3 regions of the Sphaerisporangium sp. NPDC049002 genome follow, and region 1 is predicted to be linked to each of the others. Evidence: riboswitches for the same ligand, from Rfam matches in the RefSeq annotation. Region 1 holds a riboswitch; each other region holds the start of a gene.
What was found. Region 1 has a riboswitch for cyclic di-AMP ahead of AB0B89_RS13040 (NlpC/P60 family protein). Riboswitches for the same ligand answer to the same signal wherever they lie in the genome.
Positions count from the first base shown of each region.

Region 2: it holds a riboswitch for cyclic di-AMP, as region 1 does, so the genes downstream of both, AB0B89_RS01960 (hypothetical protein) here and AB0B89_RS13040 (NlpC/P60 family protein) in region 1, are expected to answer to the same signal.
Region 3: it holds a riboswitch for cyclic di-AMP, as region 1 does, so the genes downstream of both, AB0B89_RS07050 (C40 family peptidase) here and AB0B89_RS13040 (NlpC/P60 family protein) in region 1, are expected to answer to the same signal.

Region 1 covers NZ_JBEZFH010000048.1:24,586-34,231, reverse strand. The annotation lists gene AB0B89_RS13070 (ATP-dependent Clp protease ATP-binding subunit) at 1-770, opposite strand, end outside; gene AB0B89_RS13065 (Lsr2 family protein) at 1,083-1,415, opposite strand; gene AB0B89_RS13060 (hypothetical protein) at 1,535-1,684, opposite strand; gene AB0B89_RS13055 (RDD family protein) at 1,975-2,613, opposite strand; gene AB0B89_RS13050 (RDD family protein) at 2,949-4,193, opposite strand; gene AB0B89_RS13045 (amino-acid N-acetyltransferase) at 4,310-4,855, opposite strand; cyclic di-AMP (ydaO/yuaA leader) riboswitch at 5,225-5,429, shown strand; gene AB0B89_RS13040 (NlpC/P60 family protein) at 5,435-6,514, shown strand; gene AB0B89_RS13035 (LuxR C-terminal-related transcriptional regulator) at 6,682-6,873, opposite strand; gene AB0B89_RS13030 (hypothetical protein) at 7,340-7,465, opposite strand; gene AB0B89_RS13025 (type III pantothenate kinase) at 7,536-8,318, opposite strand; gene AB0B89_RS13020 (L-aspartate oxidase) at 8,318-9,646, opposite strand, start outside.
Region 2 covers NZ_JBEZFH010000004.1:82,265-91,910, forward strand. The annotation lists gene AB0B89_RS01950 (response regulator transcription factor) at 1-178, opposite strand, end outside; gene AB0B89_RS01955 (site-2 protease family protein) at 372-1,679, shown strand; gene AB0B89_RS01960 (hypothetical protein) at 1,744-2,685, opposite strand; cyclic di-AMP (ydaO/yuaA leader) riboswitch at 2,720-2,855, opposite strand; gene galT (galactose-1-phosphate uridylyltransferase) at 2,919-4,001, opposite strand; gene AB0B89_RS01970 (DeoR/GlpR family DNA-binding transcription regulator) at 3,998-4,798, opposite strand; gene AB0B89_RS01975 (TIGR03086 family metal-binding protein) at 5,135-5,704, opposite strand; gene AB0B89_RS01980 (NAD(P)/FAD-dependent oxidoreductase) at 5,810-7,153, opposite strand; gene AB0B89_RS01985 (amino acid racemase) at 7,242-7,970, opposite strand; gene AB0B89_RS01990 (XRE family transcriptional regulator) at 8,077-8,655, shown strand; tRNA gene AB0B89_RS01995 (tRNA-Gly) at 9,631-9,646, opposite strand, start outside.
Region 3 covers NZ_JBEZFH010000020.1:1,078-10,723, reverse strand. The annotation lists gene AB0B89_RS07085 (DEDD exonuclease domain-containing protein) at 1-516, opposite strand, end outside; gene AB0B89_RS07080 (hypothetical protein) at 745-1,263, shown strand; gene AB0B89_RS07075 (phosphotransferase family protein) at 1,289-2,422, opposite strand; gene AB0B89_RS07070 (NYN domain-containing protein) at 2,646-3,968, shown strand; gene AB0B89_RS07065 (NlpC/P60 family protein) at 4,269-5,189, shown strand; gene AB0B89_RS07060 (MFS transporter) at 5,156-6,502, opposite strand; gene AB0B89_RS07055 (helix-turn-helix domain-containing protein) at 6,499-7,074, opposite strand; cyclic di-AMP (ydaO/yuaA leader) riboswitch at 7,460-7,619, shown strand; gene AB0B89_RS07050 (C40 family peptidase) at 7,702-8,169, shown strand; gene AB0B89_RS07045 (hypothetical protein) at 8,534-9,406, shown strand; partial or broken gene AB0B89_RS07040 (M48 family metallopeptidase) at 9,561-9,646, shown strand, end outside.

The DNA.
Region 1 (9,646 bases):
TAGCGGGAACCGGCGACCAGCGCGCCCAGGTCGAGGGTGTAGAGCTGCTTGTCCTTGAGCGTCTCGGGCACCTCGCCCTTGACGATCTTCTGGGACAGGCCCTCGACCACAGCGGTCTTGCCGACGCCGGGCTCGCCGACCAGGACGGGGTTGTTCTTGGTCCTGCGGGACAGGACCTGCATGACCCGCTCGATCTCCTTGTCGCGCCCGATCACCGGGTCGAGCTTGCCCTCGCGGGCGGCCTGGGTCAGGTTGCGGCCAAACTGGTCCAGCACAAGCGAGGTCGACGGAGCCGACTCCTGCGGGCCGCCGGCGGCCGCGGGCTCCTTGCCCTGGTAGCCGTGGAGCAACTGGATGACCTGCTGCCGGACGCGGTTGAGGTCGGCGCCAAGCTTCACCAGCACCTGAGCGGCGACGCCCTCGCCCTCACGGATCAGGCCGAGGAGGATGTGCTCGGTGCCGATGTAGTTGTGACCCAGCTGCAAGGCCTCGCGGAGCGACAGCTCAAGGACCTTCTTGGCGCGCGGGGTGAAAGGAATGTGCCCCGACGGCGCCGACTGCCCCTGGCCGATGATCTCCTCGACCTGCTGGCGCACACCCTCAAGACTGATGCCCAGGCTCTCAAGCGCCTTGGCGGCCACGCCTTCGCCCTCATGGATCAAGCCAAGAAGAATGTGCTCAGTGCCGATGTAGTTGTGGTTGAGCATCCGGGCCTCTTCTTGGGCCAGGACGACAACCCGCCGTGCGCGGTCAGTGAACCTTTCGAACATCTCGTCGCTCCCTCACAGAGCGGTCAGGCAGCTCGGGATATCCGGGCCCGCCGCATCCGCATGCTAGCCCCGACCGGTGACCGCTCTATACAGGAGACGTTCCCCGAGAGCAGGGCGTTCACGCTCCATCCAACTACTGTTGGGGGGTCACATGTTCCCGCTACGCCGCAAGCGAACGACGTTTAACTCCGCCGATTTACGTGAACCCCTCGGCCGCGCGCCGGGCGATCACGCTCGGATAACACGATCATGCGGCTATGACGGCGATTGATGACCCAACGCCGCCATAGCCGAGTGATCACAAAGGGCGCGTCAGTGTGCCGCTTCGTACTGCTCCACCACGGAGGAGGCAATACGACCGCGCTCACTCACGGAGATCCCGTGGGCCTTGGCCCACGCGCGGATCTCCGAGCTCTTTTCCCGGGACGGACGCTGGCCGCCGCCGCGCTTACGACCGCGGGTGGAGGTGCCCTCGGCCCTGCGGGCTCCGGAGACGAAAGAGGACAGCGCCTCGCGCAGCTTCTTGGCGTTGTCGCCGCTCAGGTCAATCTCGTAAGCGGAGCCGTCAATCGCGAAGGTGACAGTCTCATTGGCCTCGCCACCATCGAGGTCGTCGATGAGTATCTTCTGGATCTGCGTGGCCATCTGGCAATCCTTTCGCAGAGCATTGTTCGATTCGCCAGCTAAACATATACCCGGTAACCCTGGCTGACAATTCAAGGAACCTGTGGATTCACGGGGAACGTGTCGCCGTACCCGCCGGGTCAGTCGGAAGAAGCCTCAGACGACTTCCCCGAGGCTTCCGCCTCCTGCCGCCTGCCCTCCGCTTCGGAACGCATCAGCTTCACGACGCCGATGATGACCACCGCGGCGACTACCGCAGGTGGTATCAACGCGGACAATACATCGTTCATTGATCCTCGCTCCACGCGGGGGGGTGGCATTCACCGGGACCCCACGTTAATTGTCACACGAGACTCCCTGAGTCTGTACCACGGTTGCCTGATCAGGGAGTCAGGATCCGACTCTATCCCCACAGGAGGTCAGCGCGGGTTGCGGGGCGACGGCCCATACCCGCCGAAGGACCGTTCCAGAGCTTTCTCCGTCTCTCCAGCCGTCTTACCGGATGGCCCTGGAAAGGTGATCCCCCTGAAAACACGGACGGGACGGCCGCAGCGCGACCGCCCCGCCCATAAAGCTGATCTCAGCGCGGCGCCTTGACGACAACCGTGCCCGCGAGCTTGTCGTGCAGGCCCTGCTGTAGCGGCTTGTCGATGAGGATTAGCACGCCCAGCACGAGGATGAAGAGGGACGCGAGCCATCCCAGGACGGGAATGCCGTAGAGAGCCATCACGCCCGGGTAGATAGCGGAACGCTTCATCACCAACGACGAATCCAGGGGTCCACCGCCGAGCGCGGCAAGGCGGATCTTCATGACCTTCTTACCGATGGTCTGACCGTCCTTGGAATGCAGGACATAGTCGTAGGCGGCATAGGCGCCGAACGCGATGATCCCCGCCAGCAGGCCCGGGAGCACCAACGAGCCCGTCGGATTCGCGAGGATGTCCGCCACCGACGGCCTGAAGATCGACGTCAGGATGGCGGTCAGGATCGCGTACACGATGCCGAAGATCACACCGTCGATGATCCGCGCCACAAGGCGCTCCCACCACTCGGCGAGCGGGGCGGGCACTCCCGGCGGAAGCGGGGCGCCTTGCGGGGCGCCGTACGGCGGCGGAGCGCCGTACGGGTTGCCGTAGTCCCCGCCCTGGGGGTTGCCGTACGGCTGACCGGGCGGCGGGGGAGGCTGGTAGGGATTGCCGGGGGGCGGTTCTGCCGTCATTAGAGCACCTTTCGCGACAAGCGTAGAAGCTGCGGTTCGTGCAAGGTCCTATCGCATGTACGTGTATGTCCGTTACCGGTTCGCCGACTTCGTCGCCGGGGCCCCGGAGCCTGCCGTGCGCGTCCTCCCATGAGCGCCGCCCTGGAGTTCAGGGTGCGGTTGCCCGGGATTTCACCAACGGGTCGCCTGAGGGTCTCACGGATCCGGCCGGGGGTCTCGCGGAACGGTACGCGAGGGGCATCTTGGACAGAACACGACGCCAGGAGCAGGTGCCCACGGGTGGGCGCGGACAGAAAAGGGCCGGGGGATGACATCCCCCGGCCCTCTCGCCGGCCTTATTTGACCTTGACGACGATCGTGTTCACGGCCTTGTCATGAAGGCACTGCTGGAGCGGCTTGTCCCAGAACTGCCACAGAACGTTCACCAGGCAGAAGATCGAGCCGATCCAGTTCACCACAGGAATCCACTGGAGAATCTGCGACGGCCCCCAGAGCACGGCCGCGCGCTTGATCGCCACGTCGGTCGTCAGACCGCCGGCGTCCAGCGTGCCGCCCACAGGGACGACCTTGATCCCCATGAGGATCTTGCCGACGGTCTGCCCGCGCTGCTTGAGCATCACGACCTCGTAGGCGATCCAGATGGCTCCGACGAGCAGCGAGATCAGCAGCGACGCGAGGAAGGCTCCGCTCGGCGGGGTGATCACCCCCGTGGTGGCGTTGTAGCTGACCTGGATCACGATGATCGCGTTCAGCACCATGCTGATGATCACGTACGGGATCATGAGGATCACCCCGTCGATGAGGCGGGCGACCAGGCGCTGCCACCACTCGGCCAGAGGCGCCGGCGCGCCCGGAGGCTGCGCGCCCGCCGGGGCGTAGGGCTGCTGGTAGCCGCCCTGCGGGTAGCCCGGCTGGCCGTAGCCCTGCGGGGAGTATCCCTGCTGGCCGTACTGCGGCTGCTGGCCGTAGCCGGCCTGCTGCTGCCCGTACTGCGGCTGGCCGTACTGCTGATCGCCATAGCCCTGCTGCTGGCCGTACTGCTGCTGCCCCTGTTGGGCCTGCTGGCCGTACGCCTGCTGGTCCTGGCCGGGCTGCTGGCCGTAGCCCTGCTGGCCCTGCTGGCCGTACTGCGGCTGCTGGCCGTAGCCCTGCTGACCGTAGGCCTGCTGCTGGCCGTAACCCTGGCCCTGCTGAGGCTGCTGGCCGTAACCCTGCTGGCTCTGCTGGCCATACTGCTGCTGGCCGTAGCCCTGCTGCCCGTAGGGCTGGCCGGCGACCGGCTGCGAGTCGTGCTGACCGTACGCCTGCTGACCCTGCTGGCCCGGCGACTGGGACTGCTGGGGATGGCCCTGCCCGTACGCTCCGGTGCCGCCCTGCTGCCCGTAGGCACCCTGCTGGCCGTACGGCTGCTGCTGCCCGTAGGACTGCTGGGGGTAGCTGTTCTCTGATGTCGGCTGGGGACGGTGAATGACCGTCACCTCCGGGTCGGCGTTGTGCTGCTGCCCATATTGCGGAGATCCGGAGAACGACTGATCGTCCTCCGGTTCGTCCCGTGGGTACGGCGGCTGTCCGGTGCTCACCGTGTCACCTCACTTCGGCTTCGCATGCGGCATATGTCAGACACACATGCTGTGGTGTTGCCCAACGTAGCGACAGTGGCATCAACAGTCACCTTTCCATCGCGTCATCCCACCGGTCAAGATCGCGGGATCAAATGGAGAAGCATGCGTGTGTTACCGAGAGTGTTCGGCTTGACGTGTTCCAGATCGAGGAACTCGGCCACGCCCTCATCGTAGGAGTCCAGCAACTCGGCGTACACCTCCGGAGACACCGGAGTGCCCTGGACCTCCTCGAACCCGTGTCTGGCGAAGAAGCCGACCTCGAACGTGAGGCAGAAGACCCGCCGCAACCCGAGCTCCCGCGCGGTGTCCAGCAGCGCGGCCACGATCATGTGCCCGATGCCGAGGCCGCGGCGGCTCTCGTCGACGGCGACGGTGCGGATCTCCGCGAGGTCCTCCCAGAGCACGTGCAGCGCCCCGCAGCCCACCACCTCCCCGCCGCTCTCGGCGACCCAGAACTCCTGGACGTCCTCGTAGAGGGTGACGGTCGACTTGCGCAGCAGGCGCGGGCCGTCGCCGGAATAGGTGTCGACCAGTCGCCTGATCGTCCGGACATCGGGAGTGCGTGCTCGCCTGACGACGAGCGTGCTGCCGGCGCGTCCGGGCTCCACGACCTGCTCCATGACCGGTCAGCGTATCCGGCCCCTGAGGCGGGACTCCCCCAGTGGCAGGGGTTCGCGCGCCATAACGGCTGGACCCAAACCCCTTCGATCCTAGCCTCCGTCGCGCTGGGTAATCGGTCGAGCGCCGTGCGTCGAAATCGCCGGTCTTGTTGACATTTCATAGTCGACGCGGAGGCAGACCTGCGACTTTCTGCGCCAACCGACCCCCAAAGACTCGTAAAGCCAGGGTAACGTGGGCCCATCGTCGCAGCGGGCGTGATCTTCTCGTGATGCGTCGGTTGTGAAACCTCAACAGAATTCGCAGTTCTGGTTGAGCAGGAACCTCGACTGCACTAGTGTCCAGCGTCAATGTCGGTCATCGCCTAGCGGTGGCTGAAACCGCCTAATCCCGGCCACATCCAACGTGGCGGGGAACCGGGGACCCAATGGTGAGAGACGGGGCGACCCGGCGGACCACCACCCCTGGGGTGAATCCGAGCGGGAGGCATCGCGTTCCTCCATGATCACGCGCTCGGTAGGGCTACTCCGGCCCGAACCCGTCAGCTAACCCGGTAGGCGGCAAAGGAGAGGAGCTTGTTGGTGCAGCCTAGGCGCACGCCTGGAAAAAGCGCGGGCAGGCATGCCCGCTCCCGAGAACGGAGCCCGCGTTCCTGGCTCGGCACGGTCCTGGGAGCGCCCCGACGCCTCCCGCGCCGTATCGCGCTCGTCACCGTCACCCTGACGGCCGTGACCTTCGGGTCGCCCCTGATGAACGCCACCGCCGATCCCAAGCCCAGCCTGAACCAGCTGAAGACCCAGGTCGAGCACCTCTACAACGAGATCGAGTCGCTCACCGAGCAGTACAACGGCCAGAAGGAGCGTCTCGAGCAGGCGCGGCGCTCGGCCGACCTCGCCAAGAAGACGCTGGCCAAGAGCCAGACCGATCTGGAGGAGAAGCGCCGCAAGGCCGGGCTGTACGCGCAGGACGCCTACATGACCGGCGGCATCGACTCCTCGCTCGCGCTCGCCATGTCCGGCGACCCCGCGGGCTACCTCGACCGGGCGGCCACGACCTACGCCCTCCAGTTGCAGCAGGGCGAGGAGGTCTCGCAGATCACCAAGGCCATGGACATGGCCGAGCGCGCCAAGGCGAGCGCCAAGGCCCGCGAGGTAGAGGTCAAGCAGCTCGTCACCGACCTTTCGGTCCAGCGCGACAAGATCCGCGCCCTGGTCACCAAGACCGAGACCAGCCTGTTCAGGCGGGCGCTCTCCCAGGTGGGCCAGTCGTTCGGCAGGGCGACGAAGGTCGACATCCCGATCCCGGGACAGGGCAAGGCCGCGGAGGCCACCAAATGGGCGCTGACGCAGCAACTCAGGCCGTACGTCTGGGGCGCCGCGGGCCCGACCACCTTCGACTGCTCCGGCCTGGTCATGTGGGCCTACCAGAAGGTCGGCATCAGCCTGCCCCACTACACCGGCGACCAGTGGACCGCCGGCACCCACGTGAAGCGGGAGGATCTTCGCGCCGGCGACCTGGTCTTCTTCTATAGCGACCTGCACCACGTGGGCATCTACATCGGCGGCGGCATGATGGTGCACGCGCCTCACACGGGTGACGTGGTGCGGGTGGCCCCGCTGGGCAACCGGCCGTTCGCCGGCGGCGTGCGCATCGCCGACTGACAGTGCCCCAAGATGTCACAGGTGCCCGTACGGGCCTGGGGCAGCCGTCGAGGCGACACGGCGGGCAGGCGGTGGTTCATGCCTGCCCGCGTGCTTCCCTCGCCACACGGCGCGCACGCTCGGCTGGATCAGCCCACGACGCGCCGTCCTCAGCCGGCCGCCCTCGGTCAGATGAGCCTGCGTCGCGCCGCCCAGGCCACCGCCTCGATGGCGGTGGCGACGCCGATGCGATCGCAGATGCCCCGGAGGCGCCGCCGCACCGTGCGGCCGCTCACGTCCAGCCGGCGACCCACTCTGTCGACCGTCACGCCCTTGGCCAACTCGGCGAGCAGAAGAAGATCATCGTCGCTCAATCCCACACCGTCTGATCCCGGGGGAATGTCATTCCCCCGGGAAACCAGATCCGGATACGCCATCGGGTGTCCTCCCCCACGACGAACTCGGCAACATACTGAATGCTTCGGCCCGCCCGTCAGGAACGGTAAACGCCATCTTGAAAGGTCGTCAAGCGCCGACCTCGATACGCGTTCCGTTCGTGATTGACATACCAGTCCATATGTGAACTACTCATGACATGTCTGCGAACCTATAGGTTGGCCGGACACCGACCGAGATCAGCGTGAGCACCCGTCACGGCCCGGCGAGACGCGACCGCGGTCCTGGTGGATGGCGGGTTCCCGGCCCGGCCTCGGGATCATCCTCGGGCACGGATATATGATCAGCGCTCATTTCCGCTCATGAAATGATGGGTTGTTTCAGACTTTTTCCGACTGGCCGCACCCCGGCTGCGCGACATGCCACCGTGCCCTGATTTGTCGCTATCGATCACGCCCTGGCGTCGTAATCGGCGCGGCCCGCCTCCACGTCCTCGATATGGATCTCCGCCCGCCGCTTGATCACAATCATGCCCGGCAGGAGCGACACGCTCAGTGCCGTCAGCTCGTACCTCACATGAGCGGCTCGCGGGCGGTGATGTTCGGGGGGCGCCTGGCGCCGGTGTCCTGAAGGCGGACCGCGGGGCTCAACCGATGTTGCGGTTGTAGATGAGACGCAGGCCGATGAGCGTGAGCCACGGCTCGTGCACGTCGATGGAGCGGGCCTCATCGACCACCAGCGAGGCGAGGGAGCCCGTGGCCACGACGGTCACGTCGTCGGGGTCGGCGGCGAGCTCCGGCGCCATGCGCTCGACGATGCCGTCGACCTGGCCGGCGAAGCCGTAGATGATGCCGGCCTGGAGCGCCTCGACGGTGTTCTTGGCGATCACCGAGCGCGGCCGTACGAGCTCGACCTTGTGGAGCTGCGCTCCCGCCGCCGCGAGCGCGTCCACCGAGATCTCTATGCCCGGGGCGGTCACCGCGCCCACGTACTCGCCCTTGGCGGAGACGGCGTCGAACGACGTCGCCGTGCCGAAGTCGACGATCACGCACGGCCCGCCGTACAACGTGATGGCGGCGAGCGCGTTCACGATGCGGTCGCTGCCGACCTCCTTGGGGTTGTCCATGCGCACCGGCACCCCGGTGCGGACGCCGGGCTCCACGATCACGGCGGTGACGTCGCCGTAGTAGCGCCTGCACATCTCGCGCATCTCGTTGAGCACGGAGGGGACCGTGGAGCATATGGCTATGCCGCTGATGTCGGCCCCCTTGAGCAGGGGGCTCTGGCCGAGCAGCCCCTGGAGGACGACCGCGATCTCGTCGGCGGTGCGCCGCGCGTCGGTGGCGAGGCGCCAGTGCTCGATGACCTCCTCGCCTTCGAACAGGCCGAGCACGGTGTGGGTGTTGCCGACGTCGATCGTTAGCAGCATCAAGCCTCCCGAAGGTCCAAAGCGATGTCGAGTGCGGGCGCCGAGTGGGTCAGCGCACCGACAGCAAGGTAGTCAACACCGGTTTCGGCCACTTCACGCGCCGAATCCAGGGTGAGTCCTCCGCTGGACTCAAGGCGTGCCCTGCCGTCCACGAGCCGGACGGCGTGCGCCAGCTCCTCCACGCTGAAGTTGTCCAGCAGGATCTCCTCCGCCCCTTCCGCGAGCACCGGTTCGAGCTGGTCGACGCGATCGACCTCGACCTCTATCGGCAGCCCGGGATAGGCCTGTCGCACAGCGCGGAACGCCTCGGCGACCCCACCGGCCGCCACCACGTGATTGTCCTTGATCAAGGCCGCGTCGGAAAGCGACATCCGGTGATTGACCCCACCGCCGCACCGCACGGCGTACTTCTCCAGGGCTCGCAGGCCGGGCAGGGTCTTGCGGCTGTCACGGATGCGCGCGGTCGTCCCCGCCACCGCCTGGACCCAGCGGTGGGTCAGGGTGGCGATGCCGGACAGGTGGGTGAGCAGGTTGAGCGCCGTGCGCTCGGCGGTGAGGAGGTCGCGAGCCGGCCCGGAGACCGTCATCAGCACGTCACCTCGCGAGACCCCCTCGCCGTCCTTCACGTGGCGCTCGGCGGTCAGGCGGCCCCGGGAGGAGAAGGAGAACACCGCTTCGGCGACCGCGAGCCCGGAGACCACGCCGTCGGAACGCGCCACGACGTCGCCGGCGGCCACCTGGTCGTCCGGGATCGTGGCGATGGTGGTCACGTCGCCTTCCTGGGACAGGTCCTCGGCGATCGCGGTGCCGATCAGCGCCATGACCGCCGCCGGGTCGAGGCCCGCCACGACGAGGTCGGTCTCGACCTGGTGCGGGAGCATGGTCGTGCGGTCCTCGTCGTGCTGCCGGTAGGTCATGGCAAGTCCCTCCTCGGTCAGGGTCACGTCAAGGTGCCCCAGCCACCAGGCATCATTTCGTTCGGGGAAGTCCTCGCGCCAGTGCGATCCGCGCGTCTCCTCCCGCGCCCGCGCCGCCGTGACGAGCGCGGTGGCCACGGTGAGCAGGTTCGTGGCCTCCCAGGATTCCGTGCAGGGCTCGACGGCCACAGGGGTCCAGCGGGCGTCCAGGAGGCCGCGGGCGACCTCGGACAGGCTCCGCTCGCTCCGCAGCACTCCCGCGCCGCCGCTCATCCGTCCCTGGACGCGCGGCCGTACCCGGGGGTCGACGAGCCCGGCGGCCCGCCCGTCGTCGACCGGCTCACCCAGCGCGGGCCGTACGGCCGCTGACCCGGCGGGCGCGAGCTCGTCCGACGCGGGGCCTGCGTCCGA
Region 2 (9,646 bases), on a different contig from region 1:
GCACGATGTATTCGCCTGAGGCGACGTCGGCGATCACCATGAGATCCTTCTCTCCGTTCAGTGATGCCACCAGCCCTCGGCGAACCAGCGGGAGATGCTCGGCAACCAGGATGCGTATCAAGGTGCTCCCTTGGGTGGCCTTGGAACAGATCGGGCAAATCGCGCTTCGCCCTTTCATATCCCACGGTGTCTACATGATTGCTTACCGTCAATGCAGTCTCCCGATTCGGTCCACCTCGCGCAAGTCACTCCTACGGTTGGTCGTTGACAGGTGATTTCACGGCCCGGCCGGAGTCGCCGCCGAGTTCGGTTACTCTCAGACGGGGCAATGTAAACAGAAGGCATCTTCTCCGCAGGTGGGGGTAGCACCTATGAGCTGGCTCATCGTGGCCGGGTTTCTCATCTTCTTCCTGGGGATGGCCCTGTCCATCGGCCTGCACGAGCTGGGGCACCTCGTCCCGGCCAAGATCTTCGGGGTCAAGGTCACGCAGTACATGGTGGGTTTCGGGCCCACCATGTGGTCGCGGCGCCGCGGCGAGACCGAATATGGCATGAAGTGGATTCCGCTCGGCGGCTACATCCGCATGATCGGCATGCTGCCTCCGAAGCCCGACGCCGATCCCACCAAGCTGCGCGGCATGTCCACGGGGCCGTGGCAGGGGCTCATCGAGACCACCCGCCAGGCGTCCCTGGAGGAGGTCGGGCCAGGTGACGGCGAGCGGGTCTTCTACCGCAAGCCCTGGTGGCAGAAGGCCATCATCATGTCGGGCGGGCCCGCCATGAACTTCGTGCTGGCCTTCGCCCTGTTCGCCGTGGTGATCATGGGGTTCGGCGTCCAGGTCACCAAGCCGATCGTGGCCGGGATCCCCGAGTGCGTCATGACCCAGGCCGAGCAGGCGAAGGGCCAGAAGTGCACTCCCTCGCACCCGCGGAGCCCCGCCGCGGCCGCCGGGCTGCGGGTGAACGACAAGATCGTCGCTGTCGGCGGGAAGCAGGTGGCCTCGTGGGAGGAGGCGACGAAGATCATCCGGATGCACGGCGCCGGGCCCATCGCCATCGGCATCGAGCGCGGCGGCAAGCCCATGACGCTCAACGCGAACCTGATCGCGCAGGACCGCCCGTCGATCGACGACCCGGCGAAGATCGACAAGGCCGTCGGCTACCTGGGCGTCAGCGCCACCGTCGTCCTTGAGAAGCAGGGCCCCGGTTACGTCGCCGGCGTCATGTGGGACGTGACCAAACGCAGTGCCCAGGCTCTCGGAAGGTTCCCCGAGAAGCTCGTCGGGGTCTGGCACGCCGCCTTCGGCGGGGGTGAGCGCGATCTCAACAGCCCGATGAGCGTCGTCGGCGCGGGCCGCATCGGCGGCGAGATCGCCGCGGCCCCCGTCCCGGTCGAGAACAAGATCTCCGGGCTGCTCCAGCTTCTCGCCGGAGTGAACCTCGCAGTGGGCCTGTTCAACCTCATCCCGCTGATGCCCCTTGACGGCGGCCAGATCGCGGGCGCGCTCTGGGAGGGCCTCAAGCGGGGGTACGCCCGGGTCCGCCGGCGTCCGGCTCCCGGGTACGTGGACATCGCCAAGGCCCTGCCCCTGACCTACGCCATGGCGGCCGTGCTCCTCGTGATGGGCACCCTGCTCATCTACGCCGACATCGTCAACCCGATCCGCCTGGCGGGCTGACCGGCCGCCCCGCCCCGCCCCGGCCGGCCTTCAGCCGAGCCGGGCCGGGCCGGGCCGGGAGTGGCTAGTACATCGAGACGTGCACGTGGTCGAAGTGGTTCGCGGTGACGCCGCCGCGGTTCGACATGGCCCGCCAGCCGGGGAATCCCAGGTTGTAGATCCGCTGCTTGTAGATCACGTACTTCACACCCAGCTTGCGGCCGTTCTTGATGACCCAGGCGGCGACCTGGTCGCCCAGCGCGGCCTCCGCGGCCGAGGGCATCGCGCCGCCGGAGCTCAGCATGAAGTCGCACGCCCGGCCCAGCGGGTGCTCACCGCCGTCGTTCTCCGCGCGGTAGCAGCCGACCGGGAAGCTCAGGGAGAAGTGGTCCTTCACCTCGGCGCGCATCAGCCGCGTCCTCGGGGTGATGTTGTCGCCGCCGGTGGGGAGCTCGGGAGCCCATGACCCGTTCGCCCGCTTGCCCGGCGCGGTCGGGACGAGCTGGTCGAGCTTGTCCTTGATCTGCCCGATCAGCTTCTCGGCGTCCTTGCGCTGGGCGGTCACCTCCACGACGTCGTCGCGGAGCTGCTTGGTCAGATCGGCCGCGTCGTCGGCGGCCTTCTTGCGGGCGTCCCTGGCCGAGGTGAAGCCCACCAGCTTGGCCGACTGCTCGGCCTGGAGCTGCTGGAGCATGGCGGCGTCACCGTAGCCCGGTGACATGAGCTCGCCCACCATGCCGAGGCCGCCCGCCTGGTAGCGGAGCTGGGCGATGTCGCCGACCTGTTCCTGCGCCGCCTTGAGGTCGGTCTCGGCGTTCCGCAGGCGCTCGCGTGCCGACTTCTCGGCCGCCTTGGCCTTGGCGACGGCGACGCGCTTGGCGTTGTACTCGCCGATCAGTTTGTCGACCTTCTTGCCGAGGTCGGCAAGCTGCGACTTGAGCTGTTTCTCTGAGGGTTTCGGGGCGGCGTTTCCCGCCGTCGTCTGGCCGAGCAAGAGCCCGGCCGCGGTCAGAACGCTGGCGGCCACGTAGACGTAGCGGCCCGAAGTCGGGGGCAGAGCCCACTCCTCTCCATCTGCCGACCGGGTTAGCTGACGGGTTCGGGCCGGAGTCGCCCTACCACGAAGTGGATTCACCCCAAGAACCATTGGGTCCCCGGTTCCCAGGCGGGACACCTGGGATTAGGCGCACCGGCCGATGCGGCCGGTGTGCGATGGATGGTAGTGGTAAAGACCTGATTATGGCGACTTTGAGGTGGAAATCACCCGAGGTCATCCTGGGACCGGAGCAGCCGGGCCGCCTCCTCGGGGAGGACGTCGTTCACGAAGGCGCCCATCGCGGACTCCGAACCGGCCAGGTACTTCAGCTTCTCCTTGGCCCTCCGGATGGTGAACAGCTGGAGGTGCAGGTAGGCCAGGTCGCGCCCTGTGCGGACCGGGGCCTGGTGCCAGGCCGCGACGTAGGGCATCGGCACGCCGAACAGGCCGTCGAGCCGCCTGAGCACCTCGGTGTAGAGAGGGCCGAACGCCGCGCGCTCCTCGGCGTCCAGCGAGCACAGGTCGGGGACCTTGCGGTTCAGGTAGACGTTCACCTCGAACGGCCACCGGGCCGCGGCCGGGACGAACGCCGTCCAGTAGTCGTTCGACGCCACCAGGCGCGTCTCGTCCTTGCGCTCGGCCTCCAGCACGTCGGCGAACAGGTTGCCGCCCGTGCGGTCCCGGTAGCGCTCGGCGGAGGCCAGCATCTGCCGGGTGCGGGGAGTCACGTAGGGATAGGCGTAGATCTGCCCGTGCGGGTGGGACAGCGTGATGCCGATCTCGGCGCCCCGGTTCTCGAAGCAGAACACCTGCTCCACGCCGGGCAGCGCCGAGAGCTCGGCGGTACGGTCGGCCCAGGCCGTGAGGACCAGGTCGACCTGGTCGGGGGAGAGCGTCGCGAACGACGACCCGTGCTCGGAGGTGAAGCACACCACCTCGCAGCGGCCGAGGCCGGGCCGTACCTCGCTCAGTCCGCCCACCTGCTCGTAGTCGCCCGCGTGGAAGCTGAAGGACGGGAACCGGTTCTCGAAGACGGCGACGTCGTACTCGGCGGACGGGATCTCGGTCGGCCGGCCCGGCGCCGAGGGGCACAGGGGGCACTCGGCGGCGGGAGGCAGGAACGTACGGCTCTGCCGGTGACCGGCGACCGCGACCCACTCGTCCATGACCGGGTCGTGGCGCAGCTCGGACGCCGGAGGGCGCGGGGGCAGCTCACGGGTGTCGGGCGCGCCGCGGTCGGCGTCGTCGCGGCGGTCGAAGTAGATCAGCTCGCGGCCGTCGGCGAGGCGGGTGGCCGTGCGCTTCACTGGGCCACCACCTGCGGGGCACCGGCGGGGCCGGTCAGGATCAGGGTGCCGACCTGGTCGGACAGCGTCGACCTGGCCTCCTCGGGCAGGCCGGTGTCGCTGATCACGACGTGGGCCTCGTCGAGCTTGGCGATCGTGCTGATGCCCACCGTGCCCCACTTGGTGTGGTCGGCGAGCACGACGAGCTGCTGCGCGGCGGCGACCAGCTCGCGGTTCGTCTCGGCCTCCAGCAGGTTGGGAGTCGTGAACCCCGCCCGGGAATTCATGCCGTGCACGCCGAGCATGAGCGTGTCGACGTTCAGCCGGCGGATGGCGGCCACGGCGACCGGGCCCACCAGCGCGTCCGACGGAGTGCGCACTCCTCCGGTGAGCACCACGGTCTGGTCGGGACGACCCGACCGGTGGAAGACGTCGGCGACCTGCACCGAGTTGGTGATGACGGTCAGCTCGGGGATGTCGGCCAGATGGTGGGCGAGCGTCCACGTGGTCGTGCCCGCCGACAGCGCCACGGCGGTGCCGGGGCGTACGAGCTCGGCGGCCCGGCGCGCGATGGCCTCCTTCTCGGCCTGCTGGCGCACGGACTTGGCCGCGAACCCCGGCTCCTCGGTGGACCCGGCGCCCGTGGCCGTGGCGCCGCCGTGCACCTTCTCGATCAGCCCGCGCTCGGCCAGGACCTCCAGGTCGCGGCGGATGGTCATATCGGACACCCCGAGCTCGCGGACCAGGTCGGCGACCCGTGCCGCGCCGTTCCTGCGAACGCGCTCGAGGATCGCCTGCTGCCGTTGCTGGGCCAGCATCGTGCTCTCCTCTTCAACAGATTCCAACAAATTATCGCACGTTACTAACGGTCCAATGTTGAGAATTGATGGCGGAGAGCTCACAACCGGGACGCCGCGGGTATGACGTGACGCGGTGCGCGTCTTTGATGTTTGGGCCTTGTACGGCTCCGCGACCGGGAGCAGTGTGGGTGGACGAGCCGCACGGAAAGGGGACCGCGAGATGGGAAGACGCGCGCGCAAGGGCAAGGCCCGCAGGAAGAAGAAGGCCAACCACGGCAAGCGGCCGGTCTCCCGCTGACCGTTCCTGTCGTCCGGAGTCGAGGGGTGGTGAGATCAGGACGAGGGTGCGCCGTCTCAGCCGCCGCGCCCCCACGCGGCGAGCAGGCGTGTCTGCGGGTCGGCGTCCTCGGGTGACGGCGGGCGTTCTTCTATCACCCCGGCCAGCCGGTAGGCCTCTTCCGCCCCGGCGAACCACTCCGCGCACACCTCGACCAGCTCGGGATCCAGGCGGTCGTCCCCGCCGATCGCCGTGGCCATGTCCCAGGTGTGGATCAGCGTGTCCGCGAACAGTTCGGTGATGTACTCCCCGGCGGGGACGTCGCCGAACGACAGATGAACCGTCCGCGCCAGCAGGTCGTCCGGCTCCATCGCCCGCACCACGGCGGTGGCCGCGACGTCGAACGCCTTCACCGGGTCGTCGCCGAGCAGGTCGCCCTCGAAAAGGTCGCCCACCTCCGCGACGGTTCTGCCCGCCAGCAGCTCAGGTGCCCAGAGGGTCTCGCCCACCAGGTGGTCGACCAGGGTGTGCACGTCCCAGCCTCCGCACGCGGTGGGGAGCCGCCACTGGCCCGCCGTCACCTGGTGTACCTGCGAGCCGGCAGAGTCGAGGGCCCGCCGGTAGGCCTCCCGTATGTCCATCGTCATCATGCCCCTCCCGCGTCGTCGTCCCGACGTTAACCCGCCCGGAAGATCCCGTCAGGGGGAGGAAAGGGCGGGTTCGCGGCACCGCGCCGGTGAGGACACGAAGGGTCAGTCGAGCTGCCGGAGGGTGTCCTCGATCGCCCGGTGGAACGTCGGATAGGCGTAGATCATGGTCTTGAGCCGCTCGATCGGCATCCGCGCGTGCACGGCCAGCGTCAGCATGCTCAGCATCTCGCCCGCGTACGGCCCCGCGCTCGTCGCGCCGACCAGCACCCGCTCGTCCGCCACCAGCTTGACGAAGCCCTCGGCCCCGTGGATCCAGCCTCGGGCGGACGAGGAGAGCCGCGTGGACGCCGTTCGTACGGAGATGCCCTTCTCGCGCGCCTGGTGCTCGGTCATCCCCACCGCCGCCACCTCGGGATCGGTGAAGGTCACCCTCGGGACGGCGTGATAGGAGGCCGCCGGACCCGGCTCACCCAGGATGTCGGCCAGCGCGATCTTCGCCTGGTACGTCGCCATGTGGGTGAAGGCGCCCTTGCCCGTCACGTCGCCGAGCGCCCAGACGCCTTCGGCGGCGCGCATGTGCTCGTCGACCTCGATCGCGTGCGCGGACTCGTCGAGGCCGATCGCGCCGACGCCGAGCGCGGCGAGGTCGGACCGGCGCCCGGTGGCGACCAGCAGCTTCTCGGCCCGGTGGCTGCCGTCCTCGGTCATCACCGTGAAGGCGGACCCGTGGTGGTCCACCCGCGTGACCTTGGTGCCCGTACGGACCGTCACGCCCTCGCCGGCGAAGACCCTCGCGACCAGCTCGCACGCCTCAGGCTCCTCCGGGCCGAGGATCCGCTCGGCGGCCTCGATCACGGTGACCTCGGCCCCGAAACGGGCGAACACCTGCGCCAGTTCGGCCCCGATCGCACCGCCGCCCAGCACGATGAGCGACTCGGGCACCTGCTCGGCCTCGATCGCCTCGTGGTTGGTCCAGTACGGCGTGCCCGCGAGGCCCGCGATGGGCGGGATGGAGGCCTGGGATCCCGTGGAGATCACTGTGCCGCGGCGGGCGCGCAGCACGCGCGTGCCGTCGACCGTGACCTCCTTCGGCCCGGTGATCCGGCCACGGCCCCGTACCAGGGTGCCGCCCTTGCCGGTGAACCGATCGGCGGCCACCTTGTCGTTCCAGCCGTCGGTCGCCTCCTCACGGATGCGACGGGCCACGGGGGCCCAGTCGGGCGAGACGGCCGCCTCGCCCGCCATTCCGGGGATCCGCCTGCCCTCGGCGAGCAGGTCGGCCGCCCGGATCATCATTTTGGACGGGACGCATCCCCAGTAGGGGCACTCACCGCCCACGAGGTTGGCCTCCACCCCGGCGACGGCCAGACCCGCCTCCGCCAGGCGCTCGGCGACGTCCTCGCCGCCCGGCCCGAGACCCACGACGATGACGTCGAACTCTTCCATTTCCGCATCCATGGCCTCCCCCTGCCCAGGGGATATGGCGCCGACACGGACGCCGCCAAGATCCTCTGAAGTCCCGGGCGGGGTGCCGTCAGCCTCTGATCGGGCCGCCGCGCCAGACCGGCATCGGCTGACGGCCGGCGGCGACGTCGAACGCGGCGCGAGCCAGAAGGCGGGTCGAGTCCAACGTGGGAAGCGGGGAGGACTCGGGCGTCACCAGCAGCGGGATCTCCGTACACGCCAGGGCCACCGCGTCGCAGCCGCGCGCTGCCAGCTTCTCGATGACGCGGACGTACGCCTGGCGCGCGGCCTCGGTGAACACGCCGTTCACCAGCTCCTCGAAGATGATCTCGTTGACGACGCGCCGATCGCCCGCTTCCGGAACCTCGGCGGCGATCCCTCGTCCGGCGAGCGCCCTGGGATAGACCGGGCCGTCCATCAGGTATCCGGTCCCCAGCACGCCGACGCGCGTACGGCCGTCGCGCGCGGCGCGAGCGGCGACCACCTCGGCGATGTGCAGGCCTGGCAGGGCGAGGTCCTCTCCCTGTAGTTCGAGGGCCATGTGGGCGGTGTTGTCCGGGCAGACGAAGAAGTCCGCGCCCGCACGGTCGAGCCGCTCCACGCTCACCGACAGTGTGGCCCTGATCGAGCCGTGGTCTCCCGCGTCCCATGCGGGCATGCTGCGGGCCATGGCGATGAGGTCGACGGTCACGTCGGGGTGGTCGTGGGGACCCAGCCGGCGGAATCCCTCCTGGCAGAAGGTGCGGAAGCAGAGCGCGGCCCCTTCCGCGCTGTGGGCCAGGATGCCGAGATGCTTCATGGTGGCCGTTCCTCCATGTTCGTGCTGGCGAACATTCGTCCAGTAAAATGAACACTATAGCCAGTTGTTCGTCAAAGCGAACGAAACGACCTATGGAGCGAACATCTTGGGTAAGGGCTCACCCGGTGATGGCGGGAACCACGACCTGATCTCTCTGATCGCGGCGTCGATCCGCCGCGAGCGCGACCGCGCCGGGGTCTCCCTGACCGAGCTGGCCAGGCGGGCGGGCATAGCCAAATCCACGCTGTCCCAGCTCGAATCGGGCGCCGGCAACCCCAGCGTCGAGACCCTGTGGGCGATCGGCGCCGCGCTCGGCGTGCCGTTCAGCCGGCTGGTCGACCCTCCGAAGCCCGACGTGCGGGTGATCCGTGCGGGGGAGGGGCCGGTCATCCACTCGGAGCAGGCCAACTACGCGGCCACGCTGCTCGCCTCCTGCCCGCCGAACGCCCGGCGGGACCTCTACCGGATCGTGGCCCAGCCGGGCGAGCCCCGGGTCTCCGATCCGCACATGCCCGGCACGATCGAACACGTTGTGCTCGCCACCGGCCGCGCGCTGGCGGGCCCGGCCGAGGAGCCTGTCGAGCTCGGCCCGGGAGACTATGTCGTCTTCCCCGGCGACACGGCGCACATCTACAGGGCTCTCGAACCGGGCACCACGGCGGTGATCGTCATGGAGCACATCTGAGGTCTCACGCGCCCGCTTCACAAGGACGCGCCGGCGAAAGAAACAGAAAACGAGGCTGGGGGAAAACCGAGGCCCAGGTCGCCTTGACCTGGCGCACATCCCGAGTCGGCGCGGTGTGCGAACGAGCAAGCCGCTCCAGCTCAACCCGCTGCTCACCCGCTATCTCCAAGGCCCCAGCCGCAGCCACCATCCCACCCCGAAATACAAGAGATCATGCTTTAAGTGACACACCGCCGGTCTACCCCTTCGGCAGTACTCTTGCGAAATGCGGCCCCTTCGCTACTCCATCAACGTCACATTGGACGGGTGCTGCGATCATCGTGCGATCCCCGCGGACGAAGACTTGCATCGTCACCACGTCGGGAACCGCAACCAGGCGGATGCGCTCCTCTTCCGCCGCGTGACTTACGAAATGCTGGAGGCAGCGTGGCGGCCGCCGGCGCCGACGGGAGCGAGACCCGATTGGATGGAACCCTTCGCCCAGACGATCAGCGCGGCAAAGAAGTACGTCGTGTCGAGCACCCTGGAGCGGGTCGATTGGAACGCGGAACTTGTGCGCGGGGGATCTGGCCAAGGCCGTTCAGCAGCTCAAGCGGGAGTCTGGTCGGCGGCGGTGCGGCGCTGGGGCTCATGAACATCCGCAACCTGCTCCCCGACAAGATCGCGCTCCGGCTCGATGAGTCCGAACAGGTCGACATGGTTCTAGACGACGGCCCACGCGACCGGAGCGCTCTGACCGACCAGATCTCATCCGACTACATGCTCGGCGCCCGCATCGGCTACTTCCGACTGGCAACCGACCCCGACCCCGTCAGAGTCCGCGCGGCCTACGTCTCCGACGCAGGCATCCGGGCCATATCCCGCGTAGGCCCGAAAGGGGACAGGCACGCGACGGGCACGACACCAAAAGTAAGTCGTGAAAGAGTTAAGGCCCGGGCTGAGGATCATGTCCTCTACCTGGGCCTTTATCGCGAGAGCGGACGACGGGAAT
Region 3 (9,646 bases), on a different contig from region 1:
GGCCAGGGCCCGGTGGCACGGCTCGGTGGTGCTCCTGAAGATCCTCGCCAGGGTGGAGAGCTTGCAGTTGGGCACCTCGTCGCGGGTGAGGACGCGCCGGGCCAGGTCGGCGGTGTCGACGACGGGGTTGGCGGGCGGGGGATAGCCGTGTCTCTGGCAGTTGGCCTTGATGAAGCCGACGTCGAAAGGGGCGTTGTGCGCGACCAGCGTGGCCCCGCGTACGAACTCCAGGAAGGACGGCAGGACCTGCTCGACGCGCGGCGCGGCCATCACCATCACGTCGCTGATGCCGGTCAGGACCGTGATGAACGGCGGGATGGGACGCCCGGGGTCGACCAGGGTGGCGAACTCGCCCAGCACCTCGCCGCCGCGCACCTTGACCGCGCCGATCTCGGTGATGGCGTGCTCCGCGGATGACCCGCCCGTCGTCTCCAGGTCGAAGACGACGAAGGTCACCTGGTCGAGGGGCGTGCCCAGCTCGTCAAGCGTTCCTTGAACCCCGATCTCCACGACCATGACCATACGAGCCCGGTCCGACAGTTCGCACCGGCGGTCCTTGATCCGGTCGCAACCCTAGACGTTCTTGGTCGTTATACGGCTGATGTTCGGATGCGCCTGATATATCGGCGATCCGATGGATCGACCTTTCACTCGCGGCGACCGTTCGGGCGACAGGACCGCCCACGTGCGGCGCCGCTCAAGCCCATCACTCACGGGGAGGCGCGTATGCGCAGGTCATCGTTATTGATCACTTCTTTGGCCCTGGCGGGGGCATCGCTGCTCTGGACCGCCGCTCCGGCCGAGGCCACCTCCACCCGGGCCGCGTCCGTCCAAGCCGCCCCGACCGGCGCCCAGAAGGCGAAGGCGTACGTCTGGTACCCCACCGGGATCAGACGCGGGGGCGTCGCGACGTTCCGCTACAAGGCCGTCCACCTCCGGCGGCTCACCGCCGACGGGCTGGTGCTCGCCGCGTACCTGCCGAAGAACACGGTGTCCAAGGTCCGTTTCACCTCCAAGCCGCCGCACGCGAAGTGCGGGTACTCCGCCTCGCGGGCGTACTGCGTGGTCCCGCTCCGCGGCAGGGACACCATCTCCATGACCATGCAGATCTCGATCAAGTACAAGTACGCCGGCAGGTACTACGTCGGTCACTACGCGAGGGCCGTCGGCCTTGAGTCGGGCCTGAGCACGCGTGACTACGTGGACGAGGTCTCCCGCGACGACCTCATCGCCAAGTCCAAGACGATCATCTCCTCGCGCTGACGCCGTGCCGCGCCGCGATCCCGGCTCAGTCCCAGTAGTGGCCGTCGAGCATGCTCTCGATCGCGGCGCGGTGCATCACCAGGTCGTTCGGGTCGTCCGGCAGGGCCAGCTCGCCGAAGTGGATCCGGCGGTGCCAGACGCGGGCCATGATGATCCCGTGGCGTAGGGCGGCGTACATCTCGTAGAACTCCATGTCCCTGGGCGCGTACCCCGACAGGGAGTGGTATTGCGCGCAGACGTCCTCGCGGGTCATGAAACCGGGAAGACCGGGCAGTCCCATGACATGAGTGACGTCCTGGAAGAACCGGTGGAGGAAGATCATCCACGCTATGTCGATCTCCCGTGGCCCGACCGCCGCCATCTCCCAGTCGAGCACCGCGACGGGCGTGAAGTCCCGGTACATCACGTTGCCGACGCGCGCGTCGCCCCAGCTGATCACGTCCTGGCCCGGGGACGCGGGCCAGTGGTCGTCCAGCCACGCGAACGCGTCCTCCAGGATGGGGATCCGCAGCGACCCGTGGGCCCACTCGTAGTACGCCCTCTGCTCGTTGACGTGCCGCCGCAGCGCCGAGTCGCCCGGATGGCGCGGCCGCAGGAAGGCCAGCTCCTCCGGCCGTACGGCCGCGTTGTGCAGCCGGGCGAGGATCTGCACGGTCCGCCTCTGCAGGCGCGCGAGGTCGGCGGGGGAGGCGTCGACCAGCCAGCCTTCGAACGTGTACGGCACGAGGTCGGGCGGGACGTCGCCCTCCTCCTGTTCCATCACGAAGAACGGCGAGCCGAGCGCGGCCGGGTCGGGCTCGAACCACAGGGTGCGGGGCGCGGGGACGGCGGCCCGCTCGCGCGCGAGCCGCATGACCTCGAACTGCTTCCCGAGGTCGTACTCGGGGAAGACCGGCACCGCCTCGGGGGCCGGGGCCATCCTCGCGACGCATCTGAGCTCCCGCTCGTCCGGGCCGCCGGTCCAGGACGCGGTGAAGAACAGCGTCTCGCTGGAGAGGCCGTTGCCGGACGGGCGCGACAGTTCGGACACCGACACCCGGGACGCCCCCGGGAGCCGGCCCGCGAGCCAGGCCCGCATGCGCTCGCGGAGTTCGCCCAGGTCACGGGTGGACGTACGCATTTCCCCGTTCTCGGCACGCTGGTCGTCCAGCCTCGGCATCGTCGTCTCCCTCATCCGTGGTGGCCCAGTCGTACATCGGTAGCAAGCGCTTGTCCATATGCCGTTCGCCTGCCGTTAACCGGGGCGCGAGGGGGTGCGGCGGCGGCTTCGGGGGCGGCGGGTGGTGAGGAACCGGGCGCCAAGCGCGCTGACCACGAACGCGCCAGCCGTACCCTTGTCGGATAGACGGAATTTGAATGGCCAGTCAGCTAGGGGAAGACGGATGAGTTCAGCCGGAGAAGGCCTGTCTCGCCCGCTGCCCGAGCAGGTGCGCTTACATGTCGTCGAGCTCGCCGCGCAGGTGCTCGGCTCGATGCAGCCCGCCGCGATCCCGCCTCCGCTGAAGGGCATCGCCAAGTTCGATCCGCGCAAGCGCGCCCGGCTGGGCAGCGCTCCGATCGCCGCGCAGCTGGAGACCGACAAGGAGTTCCGCGAGATCGTCGCCGAGGCGCTCCAGGAGGCGTGGCCCGAGCTGGTCGCGAGCCTGGAGGAGGGCAACGTCCCTCCCGCGGCCGAGCCGGTGCTCGTGGCGGCCGCCGCCTACCTCACGCGGCCTCCCGGGTGGCCCGCTCTCGTGGAGACCGCCCGCGCCGACCTGGAGCAGGCCGCCGCGGCGGCCGAGGGCACCGCCCAGGAGCAGACCGTCGTACGGCTGCGCGAGCAGCTCGCCGCGCAGAAGGCGTCCGCCAAGGACGAGACCGACCGGCTGCGCGAGCAGCTCAGGGTGTCCAAGGCCGAGATCGCCGACCTGCGGCGCAGGCTCCACGACGCCAGGGAGCGCGTCAGGGTGGCCGAGGAGCGGGCCGCCGAGCTGCAGGTCCGCGAGCAGGAGGCGAGGTCCGCCGTGACCTCGGCGACCAGCGCGACCGAGAGCGAGCTGCGCAAGCTGCGCGAGCGCCTCACCGACGCCGAGCGCCAGGTGGAGGCCAGCAGGCGCGCGGCGCGCGAGGGGCGCAGCATCGAGGACGCCCGCGTCCGCGTGCTCCTCGACAGCCTCCAGGACGCGGCGGCGGGGCTGCGCAGCGAGCTGGCCCTGCCCGTCGCGATCAGCAGGCCGGCCGACTCCGTCACCGCGGTGAGCCCCGGCCGCCCGTCCGTGCGCGCCGTGCCCGCACGCGCGCTCGCCGACGACGACCCGGCCCTGCTCGACCAGCTCCTGGCCATTCCGCACCTGCACCTGGTCGTCGACGGCTACAACGTCACCAAGACCGGGTATCCCTCGCTCACCCTGCTCGACCAGCGCTCGCGGCTGCTCACCGGGCTCGGCGGCCTCGCCGTGCAGACCAGGGTCGAGGTCACGTGCGCGTTCGACGGCGCGGAGCTGAACGGGCCGGTCCAGGTGTCGGCGCCGCGCGGCGTGCGCGTGCTGTTCAGCGCGCCGGGGGAGATCGCCGACGACCTCATCCGGCAGCTCGTCCGCGCGGAGCCCCCGGGCCGCGCGGTCGCCGTCGTCTCATCCGACCGCGAGGTGGCCGACTCGGTACGCCGCATGGGCGCCCGCCCCGTGCCGGCCACCCTCCTGCTCCGCCGCCTCAGCCGCGCCTGACCTTCCGGTGCCTCCCGGTTTGTCACCTGGCCGCGTCTGACCTCCGGATTCTCCCGGTTTGTCGTTTCCGCGCCCTGGTGTCTGGGGTACCCCCTGAACCCGCGCGCGTCAGGCAAACCGGGGTTGTCTTATTGAAACCAATTCCCGATGAAAAGGTGCAGTTAGCAGTGCGACTTCTGTAGGATCTCGCCCCAGGTTGTCTCACTTGTCTCACATGAGGGGGCTGGCGTCCCAGTGGTCGTGCGTGGCATCCGGGGAGTCCGGCGGGTTCCGGTGGCCGCCGGTCTCGTCGCCGCAGTCTTGTTTACGCAGGCAGGCGGGGCGGAGGCGAAGCCCAAGCCCACGGTCGCCCAGACCAAGGCGAGGCTCGCCAAGCTGAACGACCAGGCCGACAAGGTGGTGGACCGCTACAACCTGGCGGGCGAGCACTGGAAGAAGGCCCGCAAGGAGTACAACGACCTCAACGGCCGGCTCAAGAAGCAGCTCGACATCATCGAGGACCTGCGCGCCGGTCTGGTGTCGGTCGCGGTCAGCACGTACCAGTCGGGAGACCTGCTGGCCTGGCCGAGCCTCGTCACCCAGGGCGACCCCGAGTCGCTGCTGGCCGGGCTCGCCTCGGTCGACCAGATGTCCGCCGGCCAGTCGCGCACCCTGACCGAGTTCGAGAACGCCACCCGCTCGATCAAGGGCCAGCGCGACAAGGCCAAGGGCGCCTACGACAAGGCGATCAAGCTCCTCGACGACCTCAAGAAGCAGAAGAAGGACGTCGAGAAGCTGGTCGGCGAGCAGGAGCGCCTGCTCCGCCGCCTCAACGCCTACAACGCGGGAAACCCCAACAGCGCGGGCATCAAGTACACCGGCTCCGCCTCCGGCAACGCGCGCACGGCCCTCCAGTTCGCCTTCGCCCAGGTGGGAAAGCCCTACCGGTACGGCGGGACCGGTCCAGGCTCCTACGACTGCTCAGGGCTCACCCAGGCGGCCTGGCGGGCCGCCGGCGTCAGCCTCCCGCGCACCGCCGCCGAGCAGTACTCCTGGGGGGCCTCCCGCCGGGTCTCCCTCAACGCCCTGCAGCCGGGCGACCTGCTGTTCGCCTCCGGCCTCGGCCACGTCGGCATGTACGCGGGCGGCGGCAAGATGGTCCACGCCCCCCGCACGGGCGACGTCGTGAAGGTCGTCCCGCTCTCGTCCTACCGGGGCATCTTCGGCGCCGTACGTCCCTGAGCGCCCTGTCCTGACGCCGCGCGGGGGCGCGCAGGGGGCGAGGACGGCAGGTCCCTGTGCCGCCGGATCGGCCCGGCGAGCAGGACGAGGCCCGTCAGCGCGAGGGCTCCCGTGAGGATCCACATCGACGGCCGGACGCCGATCGCGTCGCCGAGCGCCCCGCCGATCAGGGCGCCCAGCGGGATCGTGCCGTAGTTGACGAACTGCATGCTGACCGAGACGCGGCCCATCAGCTCACGCGGGCAGTACATCTGGCGGAAGCTCGACTTGATGACGTTGCCGGCGACCACGCCCGCGACGACGCCGAGGCCGCCCGCCACCGCGAAGGCCAGGCCGGACCCCGGGCTCGCCAGCGGGATGAGCAGCCCGAACGGGGCTCCTGCCATCTCGCACGCGATGAGGGCGTGAGCGCTTCCGACGCGCCGCGCGATCCAGGTGGCGCTCGCGGCGCCGGCCACGCCGCCGAGGCTGGTCGCCGCGATCAGGACGCCCGCCGTGCCGGAGCTCACGCCGACCTCGCGGACCAGGAAGACGATGAGGATCGACTGATACCCGATGAGCGCGAGGTTGCTGACGGCCCCGAAGACCGTGAGCACGCGAAGGTAGGGGTCACGGGCGACGAAAGCCAGTCCCTCGCCGATCTCCCGCCTCAGCGTGGCCGACCGGCGTTCCCGGCTGACGGGCGCTTCGCGGGTCCGCATCGCGAGCAGGCAGAGCGCAGAGATCAGGAACGTCGCCGCGTCGACCAGCAGGCCGGTGACGGCGCCGAAGAGCTGCGCGACGATGCCGCCCACGCCGGGGCCCACGACCTGGGCGGCCGACTCGCCGCCCTGGAGCTTGGCGTTGCCCTCCGGCAGGTCGGCGTCGCGGACCACCGCGGGAAGGTAGACCTGGTAGGCGGTCTGGAAGAACACCTTCGCCGTGCCGGCGAGCAGCGCGACGGCCAGCAGATGGCCGATGGTCAGCCGGCCCCACCAGGCGGCGACCGGGACGCTGAGGAACAGCACCAGCGAGGCGCCGTCGCAGATCAGCATCACCGGCCGCCGGGGGAGGCGGTCGACCCACGCCCCGGCGGGAAGGCCGATGATCATCCAGGGCAGCCACGCCGCCGCCGTCAGCAGGGCCACGAAGAACGTGCTCGTGTGCAGCACGGTGATCGCGACCAGTGGCAGGGCCACACTGGTGAGGGTGCTGCCGAAGCCGCTGGCGGTCTCTCCGGCCCACAGCAGCCGGAAGTCGCGGTCGCGCAGCAGGCCGCCTCTGCGGCGGCGGACGGCGCCCGGGGCGGGGGGTCTGGTGACGGCTCCGCTCACGGCTGCCCCGGGACGCCGAAGGCGAACAGGAACACCGGGTCGCGCCGCTCCCCGTCGTCGGGCACTTCGCGGGTGGCCCACCGGCGCAGGAGGTCGTTGATCTGCTGCTCGATCTCGCTCAGCTCGGCCGGGGTCAGCCGCAGCCACTTGTCGGTGGAGAACGGCGCGTTTCGCCACATCGCCCGCTCGTCCTCGCCCGCGGCGTACCAGGCTCGCACGAGGTTGACGTGGTGGTCGAGGTTGAGGGACTCCGCCGCACTCGCGATGGCGGCGGACGCGGGGTCGCCGCCGAAGTCGGCGGTGGTCCAGCGCACCCCGGCCGACACCAGCCGCCACCAGCGCTCGCGGCGGTCGCGGGCAAGCTCGGGGGCCTCCTCGATGAGCTCGCTGGCGCCCAGCACCCGCAGGTGGTGGCTCACGTTGGCGACCGCCTGACCGGTGCGCTCGGCGAGCATGCTGGCCGTCGAGGGGCCGTCCACCTTCAGCACGTCCATGAGACGACGCCGCAGGGGATGCGCCAGGGCGGCCAGCACCCGTGAGTCGGTGATCGTGCGGATGTTCTCTTGGTCCATGGCATCAGGCTGACACGCGACAACTGCTGTGCAAGAGCTGTTGCGAAAGAGCGGTTGCGGAACCAGGCCCCTGCGGAAGATCGCCGACGCGTGGGGCCGGAGTGACGGATGTGACTCACAACTGGTGCTGTTTCGGGATATGTGAGGGGAATCACATTTAGGTAAACGAGGCCCCTGGTTTGCAGGGGATATCCGTTATTGATCATCCCTATTTGATCTACGGACTTGGCTCAGGCTTTGCCTCCAATTGAGGATCTGTGTAGTTTCTGGCCCGCGGCGAGCACGCCATGCCGTCGTGAGCAAAGCCGGTCGGCCGACCGGCGCCAGCAGAACGAATCCATTGGTCACCGCCGTCGAAAACAAGGCGCGAATCAGGACCGCGGGCAGCGGTGACCTGCCGAATCCGTGCGGCAAGGAGCACGGAGCCGGGGACCCAATTGGCCCTAAATGTGGGGTCAGGGGGTGAATCGGCGCCATTGGCGCCGTAGGGCGACTTCCAAGCCCGAATCCGTCAGCTAACCCGGTAGGCGTGAGTGGAAGAACCAAGGAGCGATCCTGTCCAGCACCACGCAAAACCCCCGTCTGTCTCGCTTCGCCCGCCTCTCCCTCGGCGGTGCCGTGCTCACCATGACGGCCTCCGCCGGGGCGGTCGCGATACAGGCGACGGCGGCTGACGCCGTTACGGTGGCCGCCCCTCAGAGCTCCTCCAAGCTGAGCAAGGCCGCCAGGCAGCGAATCAAGGCGCACACGGCCGTCTCCGCGGCCAAGAAGCAGCTCGGCGATCCGTACCGGTGGGGTGCCAGCGGCCCCGGCTCGTTCGACTGCTCAGGCCTCGTCATGTACGCCTGGCGCAAGGCCGGCGTGAAGCTTCCTCGCATCGCGGCCAGCCAGTTCCGCTCTGTGAAGAAGAAGATCTCCTGGAAGAACCTCAAGCCTGGCGACCTGATGTTCTTCAGTGGTCTCGGTCACGTCGGCATGTACGTCGGGCACGGCAAGATGATCCACTCCCCGCACAGCGGTGCGAGGGTGCGCATCGACAAGCTGAACGGCTACCGCAAGGTCAGCTTCGTCGGAGCCGTCCGCCCCGGAGCGTGACCCGCGTGCCAGGGGACTTCCCAGGACCGCTTTCCCGGGAAGCCTCCCCGCCCGCACGCTGACCACGCGACGGCCGTGAAGGCCCCGTCCACATCCATCGAGGCGGACGGGGCCCTCGCGCGTCCCCGGCCGGTTCCCCGGCGGACCTGACCCTCCGGATCATGGACAGGCCCTCACACGGCCCGGCCGTACCGGGGACGGGCCTTACACATCCGGCCGCACCCGGGACAGGCCTTCACACATCCGGCCGCACCCGGGACAGGCCTTCACACCTCCCGGCCTTTCCCGGGACGGGCCTTCAGACGTCTCCCGGCCGTACCCGGGACGGGCCTGGTTCGCCGGAGGCAGCGGGTAGATTGCCCGCATGCGCGTCGTCTGGCTCTGGGCCGCACTGGCGGGGCTGCTGGCCGCGCTGACGGGTCCTCCCGGCGCCGGCGGCCCGCTGTCCCTCGCGCACGCGGTGATCCGCGAGCATCCCGAGATCTGGTCAGGGGCCGAGGTGGTCCAGGGCGAGCGTTCCCTGGTCATCGGCCGGCCGGGCGGCGCTCAGGGCGGCGCGGGCGCCCCGGCCGGACCGGGCCTCGCGGGCCTGTCGGGCCTTGCGGGCCTGTCGGATCTCGCCCGCAGGGCCGACCGCGCGGCCCTGACCGTCGCCCGGGTCGCGGGGCCGGTACGGCCGCTGATCCTGGTCCCCGCGACCACCGATCAGGCCGCGCGGCTCGCCGCGCCCGCCACGGTGAGCGGGCTGGCGGCGGTGGCCGGCACCGATCGCGTGATCATCGAGCCGCGCTCCTTCGCCCGCCTGACGGACGCGGGCCGCGACGTCGTCCTGGCCCACGAGCTCACCCACGTCGCCACCGGGGCGGCGGCCGACGGCCACACCCCCAAGTGGCTGATCGAGGGGTTCGCCGACTACGTCGGCTACCTCGGCGCGGGGATCCCCGTGCCGACGGCCGCGGCGGAACTGGCCGCCGAGGTGCGCGCGGGGAGCCCGCCTGCGGCGCTACCCGGCCCGTCCTCGTTCGCCGCCGGCTCCGCGCGCCTGGCGCAGGCGTACGAGGAGGCGTGGCTCGCCTGCCGGTATGTCGCGGGGCGCTTCGGCGAGCGTGCCCTTGTGACCCTCTACCGTGAGTCCATGCGAAGTGACCCGCGGACAGCGCTCGGCCGGGCTCTGGGGATGACCACGGAGGAGTTCACCGCCGCCTGGCGTGAGTACGTCCGGAGTGAGCTCTCGTGACGCCGCGGGCGCGCCCGAGGCGCGGCGCGGGCGAGGGGAGAGGGCCGGTGGTCACGGCGGCCGCGTGCCGGAGTCGCGGGGCCTGCGGGCCGGTGGCCACGGGGGCGGTGCGCCCGAGGTGTGCCGTGAGCGGCCGGGTGAGGAGGGCTGTCACGTGGCGGGGTTGATCGAGGAGGTTCGCGGCGTCGTGCGCACGGGCGGGGGAGCGCGCGCGGCGGGCATCGCGCTCGTCGCGCTCGG